DNA from 2 places in the Clostridium intestinale genome. Region 2 is predicted to be linked to the other one. Evidence: predicted binding sites of a transcription regulator. Region 2 holds the regulator's gene; the other holds the start of a gene.
What was found. The regulator NrdR, encoded in region 2, represses ribonucleotide reductase genes. The targets are predictions, from matches to a motif close to CACNANATNTNGTG.
Positions count from the first base shown of each region.

Region 1: the regulator NrdR is predicted to act here: its motif matches at 2,018-2,031, upstream of P8F83_RS03885 (vitamin B12-dependent ribonucleotide reductase).

Region 1 covers NZ_CP121166.1:760,474-764,920, reverse strand. The annotation lists gene P8F83_RS03895 (NAD(P)H-dependent oxidoreductase) at 1-1,059, shown strand, start outside; gene P8F83_RS03890 (putative ABC transporter permease) at 1,098-1,784, opposite strand; gene P8F83_RS03885 (vitamin B12-dependent ribonucleotide reductase) at 2,076-4,447, shown strand, end outside.
Region 2 covers NZ_CP121166.1:984,332-988,778, forward strand. The annotation lists gene sigE (RNA polymerase sporulation sigma factor SigE) at 1-430, shown strand, start outside; gene sigG (RNA polymerase sporulation sigma factor SigG) at 511-1,284, shown strand; gene P8F83_RS05070 (YlmC/YmxH family sporulation protein) at 1,452-1,712, shown strand; gene nrdR (transcriptional regulator NrdR) at 1,772-2,233, shown strand; gene pgeF (peptidoglycan editing factor PgeF) at 2,335-3,048, shown strand; gene P8F83_RS05085 (response regulator transcription factor) at 3,068-3,766, shown strand; gene P8F83_RS05090 (HAMP domain-containing sensor histidine kinase) at 3,769-4,447, shown strand, end outside.

The sequences.
Region 1 (4,447 bases), 220 kb from region 2:
TTTCAAGATCATACTGCAATAAACTATATAAACGCTATTTGCGATGACCTAGACATGAACTTTGTAGATTATTTATCTTTGCATATGGATGATTTAGAAAAAGAAAGCAGTAGAAAACTCATTTTAACCTTTTATGAAAATTACTTTAATGCAATTAATAATAAATTTACTACAACTAAAAACTACTCTAAATTATCATATAATCCAATAGAATATAAAGGTGAAGCTAATTTTAGCAAAATTAATACTTCTAATAAAAAGTTAACTCTAATAACTGACTCTCTTGAAAATAGCAATCTATCAAATATGATTAATACTTTTAGCTCTTTTTTTATAGATGATATAGAAATAATTAATATTCAGGAAATAGATATAAAAGGTGGCTGCTTAGGTTGTATAAAATGTGGATATAACTATGAGTGTGTTTATACTGGAAAAGATGAATTTATAGGTTTTTATAATGATAAAATTAGAAATTCAGATATTATAATTTTTTGTGGAAATATTAAAGACAGATATTTATCTTCTCTATGGAAAAGATTTTTTGATAGAAGCTTCTTTAATACCCATACACCAAGTATTACAGGTAAACAGATTGGATTTATAATATCAGGTCCATTAACTCAAATACCTAATCTAAAACAAATATTTGAGTCTTATACCCAATGGCAGAGAGCAAATCTAGTAGATTTTGTTACTGATGAATATTCTTCTATAAATGAAATAGATAATCAGCTTTATGCTTTAGCTTCAAAAGCTATAAACTTATCATTAGCTAATTTTATTAAACCCTCAACTTTCCTTGGTGTTGGAGGTACGAAGATTTTTAGAGATGATATTTACGGTAAACTTAGATTTCCTTTTTTAGCAGATTATAAGGCTTATAAGAAATTAGGAATATTTGATTTTTCACATAATTCTCTTAAATATAAAATAATGAGTACAATATTTTTAATAATGACTAAGTTTCCTAAGATAAAAAATGAAATATATTCAAATCAAATAAAACCCGGTATGATTCAAAATTTAAAGAAAATTGCCGAAGATCCAAATATATAAGAAAAAGTTGCCAGTAATAAATAATCACTGGCAACCTTTTATTTTTCAATAACGTATATCATATTAGGATATATTTTCCTTAATACTTCATCTGAATAATGTTTATCTAAATATTTATCAAGAAAAGATACCGCTTGTATTCCTTCACGTCTTTCAGTTTGCCTCTCTACTACCAAACCTGAAATACCTGTATTAAATATCATAAATATAAATAATACCCATGTTAAAGAAACTCCTATTCTATTTGGGATTTTTTCGATTAGATTTGATAAAACTGGATATATTTGTTTTACCCATATTAGCGCTAATATTCCCCAGAAAAAACAATACAATAAACTAATTCTTCCATTTAAATTAAAATTCATCTGACTATATTCCCAGGAAACTGTTCCAAATATCTTTTCTTGCACCCAACTGCATAAGTACTCATAGACTCCCCCAACTAACATTCCTCCAACAAATACCCACAAATCACGTTTATTATATAACCAATATAAACTCAAAGTTATTATAACAGCTCCAAAGCCATATACAAGATTAAAGGGTCCATATATAAGACCACTTCTGCTCTCAATTCTAAAGCGTGTTATAATGCACCAAATAGTTTCAATAACCACTCCTAAAATACATCCTATAAAAAAAATCCAAAAAATTTTGTAGCAGTTTAATCCACTAGCAAAAGATTTATTTGTTTTTTCTAAAGAATTTTTATTATCTTCTATCATCCTACCTTTCTCCTTTAAAATTTCTCTTCCTTCTACTTATATGTATTTATCTGCTTATATACCATTATTTTTTTAATAATCTTCTCAAATCCCCTTTCTCATTCACAATGTATAATTTTAAGCTATATACTTTCTCATGCATTAAAAAACTTAGAAATGAGAAGATAATAGCATTATTTACTAATAAAACTCATGACTATTCAACTATATATAGTATTTCAATTTTTGCATTCCACAATATATTGTGTGAAAATATATTAATGAAGTTTTTATTTGAAGGAGATTTGTTTTATGAATGACTTATATAAACTAATAACTAGATATTTTACTAAAGAATTAGAGACTACTAATAAGAGTGTTTATGATCTTTTTAAATGGAAGAGCGTAGCTGTTCATATTGTAGACTATAAAACTAATAAAACTATTTTTTCCAGAGAAGATTTAGAATTTCCTGACTTTTATTCACAAAATGCATGTAATATTATAGCAAGTAAATATTTTAGACAAAGTGGTGTTCCAAACTCTCTTGGCTATGAAAGAAGCATGAAGGAAATAACTCATAGATTAGTTAACTTTTGGACTACTTACGCTTTAGAACAAGGACTTATAAATAAAAAAAACTCTCAAATATTTTATGATGAACTTGCTTTTGCTCTCTTAAATCAAATGTGGGCTCCTAACTCACCTCAATGGTTTAATACTGGATTAAAACTCTCTTATAATATAAGTAAGGAAGCTGAGGGACATTTTTATTATGATGAAGAATTAGGTAAAACTCTTCAATCAAAAGATGCATACACTAGGACTCAAGGTTCTGCATGTTTTATAAACAAAATTGAAGATAAGTTGCTAGGCCCTGGTTCTATTACAGATTTAATAACTACTGAAACTAGACTTTTCAAACTTGGTTCTGGTACAGGTACCAATTTCTCAAACATAAGAGCATTAGATGAACCTTTATCTGGTGGTGGCAAATCCTCAGGCCTAATGTCTTTCTTAAAGGTACTTGATAGAAATGCAGGTGCTATAAAATCTGGCGGAACTACTAGAAGAGCTGCAAAAATGGTTTGTTTAGATTATGACCATCCAGAGATAATGGATTTTATAACTTGGAAATCAAGAGAAGAACAAAAAGTAAGAGATTTAGGTAAGATGGGGTATGACATAGGTTTTGAAGGAGAAGCATATGAAACTGTTTCTGGTCAAAACGCTAATAATTCTGTACGTTTTTCAGATGAATTTATGAAAAAGGCTACCACTAATTCTGATGAAACTATTCTTCTTAAAGGAAGAAAAACTGATGCTGTTAATAGAGTAATCTCAGTAAAAGAATTGTGGGATAGCTTTAATGAAAGTTCTTGGAATTGTGCAGATCCAGCTCCCCAATTTGATGATACAATAAATGCATGGCACACTTGCCCTGCTGGAGAAGATGGTCTATATGATGCTAAACACAACAGAATCAATGCATCAAATCCTTGTTCTGAATATCATTTCCTTGATGATACCGCATGTAACCTAGCAAGTATAAACATAAGAAAATTTTACGATGAACATAAGAAAGCCTTTGATTTAGATGCTTTAACACATCTAACTGCATTAATTCAAGTTGTTTTAGATACCACAATTTATCAAGGTCAATTTCCTACAGAAGAAATTGCAAGAAAATCCTTTATGTTTAGGACCACTGGTCTAGGTATTGCTAATACTGGCTCAACTTTAATGGCTATGGCAATTCCTTATGATAGTGAAGAAGGAAGAACAATTTCTGCAGCTTTAATGGGAATTGTTACTGGATATTCTTATTATGTTTCTTCACTTATGGCTGAGAAAATTGGTACTTTTCCGAAGTTTGATATTAATAAGGAATATATGTTAAAAGTAATTAGAAATCACTCAAGAGCCGCAGGTGCTTTATCTGGTGCTTTTGAAGATTTAAATTATACTCCAATTAAAGTTAACCATAAAGTTTTAAATGAGCTTTCTCTAAACAATTTATCTGAAACCTTAAAAACTTCTTGGAACTTAGCTTATTCACATGGAAGTGAAGTTGGGTTTAGAAATGCTCAAGTAACAGTAATAGCTCCTACAGGTACCATTGCTTTAGCAATGGATTGTGATACTACTTCCATAGAGCCTTTTTTCTCACATATAGTATGGAAAAATCTAAGCGGTGGTGGTTACATGAAACTTGTTAACTCCACTATTAAAACTGCTTTAGGAAGCTTAAATTATAGCGGTGCAGAAATTTCATCTATAGTATCATATATAGATGAAAGTGGCAAAATAGAAGGAGCTCCTTATTTAAATAAAAATCATTATTCAATTTTTGACACTGCAAATAAGTCTTCTGGAGGATATAGATTTATCTCTCCTATGGGCCATGTCAAAATGGTTGCTGCTTTAACTCCCTTTGTTTCTGGAGCTATTTCTAAAACTGTAAATCTTCCTAATGATGCTACTATAGAAGATTTTAAAGAGGTTCATGAAGAAGCCTGGAAACTTGGAGTAAAATGTATAGCACTATACAGAGATGGTTCAAAGGTTTCACAACCACTTAATGTATCATTAGATGGTACCACTAAGTCTCTTGAATCTATGAATTATAAAGAACTATTAGATTATGCTAAGTCTCTTGAAAATAAGATTAAAAATATACCTTC
Region 2 (4,447 bases):
GGCTGTTAATACTTTTAATCCTGAGAAAAAGATAAAACTTGCTACTTATGCATCAAGGTGTATAGAAAATGAAATTTTGATGTATTTAAGAAGAAATTCAAAGGTAAAAGCCGAAATTTCTTTTTATGAGCCACTTAACATAGATTGGGATGGAAATGAATTATTATTATCAGATATATTAGGTACAGAAAATGATATAGTATATAACCTAATAGAAGATGAAGTGGACAAACAACTTTTGTTTATGGTTCTTAAAAGTTTAAATGAAAGAGAAAAGGAAATAGTTAAATTAAGATTTGGATTATATGGGGTTAGAGAAAAGACACAGAAAGAGGTAGCCGACATGCTTGGGATATCACAATCATATATTTCAAGGTTAGAAAAAAAGATAATAAGTAGATTAAAAAAAGAAATGAATAAAATGATTTAAATTATTATCAGTATAAAATTTACTTCTTAGGGATATACTCTAAATGCAATCAGTTATTACTTCCTAAGGGGTTGATCATTTTGATAATTAATAAGGTTGAAATCTGTGGAGTAAATACTTCAAAACTTCCTGTACTAAAAGGCAAGGAAATGAAGGAGCTTTTACTCAAAATGAAAGCTGGAGATGATAGTGCTAGAGAGATATTCATAAAAGGAAACTTAAGGCTTGTATTGAGTGTTATACAAAGATTTAACAACCGTGGTGAAAATGTTGATGACCTTTTTCAGGTGGGTTGCATAGGATTAATGAAAGCTATTGACAATTTTGATTTATCACAAAATGTAAAATTTTCTACCTATGCTGTTCCAATGATTATAGGAGAAATCAGAAGATATTTAAGAGATAATAATTCAATTAGAGTAAGCAGATCTTTAAGAGATATTGCATATAGAGCTCTATTAGTGAGAGATAGATTAATTAATGAAGATAATAAAGAACCAACTATATCTCAAATTGCAAAGGAGTTAGATTTACCAAGAGAAGAGGTAGTATTTGCATTAGATGCAATACAAGACCCGGTATCATTGTTTGAGCCTATTTACCATGATGGTGGAGATGCTATTTTTGTAATGGATCAGATTAGTGATAGTAAAAATGGAGATGATAGTTGGTTAGAAAATATATCAATTAAAGAAGCCATGAAGAAATTAAACGAAAGAGAGAAATTAATATTAACATTAAGATTTTTTAATGGAAGAACGCAAATGGAAGTCGCAGATGAAATAGGTATTTCTCAAGCACAAGTCAGTAGACTAGAAAAAACAGCATTAAAACATATGCGAAAGTATGTCTAAGAGCTCAATTGAGCTCTTATTTTTCATTGTTTATAGGAGTTAGTGGCATTGTATTAATTTAAAGTGTGTAGAAATATTTTTAAACGTGCAGAAATATTTTTTTGTGTGCATATATTTTTAATTGAAGAATATTATGTAATACAGTAAAAGTTATAGGGGGGAGAACTATGGATGAGGAATTACATTCAATAAACTCTATTCGAGCTATGGAAGTTATTGATATTGAGCGTGGAGCTAAAATAGGATTTGCTAGAGATTTTAAAATAGATTGTGAAAGTAGTACCATAGAGTCAATACTTATTCCAGTTCAAAAAGGATCTTGGTTTGGTAAAGTGGAATTTATAGAAGTACCATGGAAAGATATAATAAAAATAGGTGATGATGTTATTTTAGTTAAGTTAAATACATTTATGGATGAAATACTCTAGAAAAAAGCGTCTATTGACTGTATAATATAATTACTTTAGAAAAGAAGGGCGTGAAGTTAGTGAGATGTCCATATTGTTCTTATGAAGAAAGTAAGGTTGTTGATTCTCGTTCTACAGAGGATTTTACAGCTATTCGAAGAAGAAGAGAATGTCTTAGCTGTGGGAAAAGATACACAACTTATGAAAAGGTTGAAGATATACCTATTTTGGTAATTAAAAAGGATATGAACCGTGAGATTTTCTCAAAGGAAAAAATAGTTAGCGGTTTAATAAAAGCATGCCAAAAGCGACCTGTATCTAGAGCTCAAATTGAAGATTTAGCTAATGATGTTGAAAAAGCTATTAGCAACAAGATGATTTCTGAGGTTAAGTCAGAATATATTGGTGAGATGATAATGGAAAGGCTTAAGGTAATAGATGAAGTATCCTATGTTAGATTTGCATCTGTATACAGACAATTTAAGGATATTAATACTTTTTTACAGGAAATTAAAAGCTTAATGACAAACAAGGACTACTAATAGAAGGTAGTCCTTTTGTTATAATTAAGTTAAAAAAGCAATTAAAATGTTTCAAATTAACTATAAAATGTTAAAATTAAATTACTTGAGGAGGATAATTGATGACAAATATTAACAATGAAGAATTCATATCATTTTCTGATGATAAGTTTGAAATATATTTTTCTATAGGAGATAAAAATTATAACAGAAAACTTGAAAAAGGCAGGAATAATATAGAGAAGTTAAAAGACATATTTGAATTAAATTCTATAAAGTATCTTACCCAAATACATTCAGATAAAATCATAAATGTATTAAGTGTTGATGAAGAAACTAATAGCGAAGAGGCAGACGGCCTAATTACTACTTTAAAAAATGTAGGAGTAGGTGTTTTTTATGCAGACTGTGTTCCAGTTATATTATATGACAAGGTTAAGGGCGTCATAAGTGCAGTTCATAGCGGATGGAGAGGAACTTATGATGAAATAGTTAAGAATGCAATAAGTATGATGAAAGATAAATATAAATCAAAAGAAGAAGATATTAAAGTTATTATAGGTCCACATATTAGACAATGCTGCTACGAGATTAGTGAAGAATTAAGAGATAAGTTTAATAATAAGGAATCTTTTAAGGGAGAAAATCTTTTTGCTGGGAGAAATCTTTCATTAGAGAAAGTAATATTAAAAACATTGAGCAATAATAGGATAAAAGAAGAAAATATACAGACTATTAAATTATGTACTTGTTGCGATACCAATAATAAATTACATTCCTATAGAAGAGATGGAAATGAAGCTGGAAGATGTTATTCGTTTATAGTTAAAAGATAATTAATTGGAGGGGATTTTTGTGGCTAATGAAAAAATTCTTATTGTAGATGATGAAGAACATATATTGGAGTTATTAAAATTCAATTTAGAGAATGCTGGATATAAGGTCACTACATCTACTAATGGTATAGATGCATTAAAAAAGGTAAAAAATGATTTGCCTAATCTAGTATTATTAGATTTAATGTTACCTGGGTTAGATGGGTATGATGTGTGTAAGGAGATTAGAAAAGATCCTAATGCTCAAAATATACCTATAATTATGACTACTGCTAAGAGCGAAGAATTAGATAAAATATTAGGGCTTGAATTAGGTGCTGATGATTATATAACAAAGCCATTTTCAATAAGAGAGCTTCTTGCAAGAGTTAAAGCAGTTTTAAGAAGAATTAATACCACTCCAACTTCAGAAAGAGCTTTTAGTTTTTCTAATATATCAGTAGATTTTAATAAACATGAAGTGGTAAAGGATGGAGAAAAGGTAGATTTAACATTAAAAGAATTTGAACTGTTAGAAATACTTATAAAAAATAGAGGTAGAGTTTTAACAAGAGAAACTTTACTTGATAAAATATGGGGATATGAGTACATTGGTGAAACAAGAACTGTAGATGTTCATATAAGACATCTAAGAAAAAAAATTGAGATAGACGATAAAAATCCTAAGTTGATAGAAACTATTAGAGGAATAGGCTATAGATTTTTTAATGGAGATTAAATATGAAAAAGAAGATATTAATAACTGTAATTATAGCAATCTTATTTGCATTAATTGTAATAAGTTCTTCATTTATAGCCATAGTAAATTATAGATATATCGACAGTTCTAAGGAAACTTTAAAATTCTATAATGATTTAATAAAATATTCAGATTTAAGCAAAATTGAAAATCTAAAGGAACTAGTTAAGGCTGATGAAGAAGCAAAACAAGTAAGAATCACATACATATTGCCTGACGGAACTGTAATTTATGATACAAATGTAGATAAATCTACACTTGAAAATCATAATAACAGGGAGGAAGTTAAAGAAGCAGAAGAAGAAGGAGAAGGCTCCGCTGTAAGATATTCAACCACACTAAAGAAAACATTAGTGTATTATGCTACAAAATTAAATGATGGAAGTATTATAAGAACCTCTATTGCTATAGAGAATACTAAAGTATTTAAAGATGGACTTTTAAAATATTATTTAGTTATACTTGCAATTGTAATTTCTATTTCTATTATAATATCTTTAAAATTAATTAGGGTTATATTAGAGCCTGTTAGAGAAATGGAGTTTATCACTTCTAGAATTGCTAGAGGGGAATTAAACAGGAGAGTAAAAATATTATCCAATGATGAACTAGGTACATTAGGAAAAACATTTAATAATATGGCAGATCAATTACAAGGAA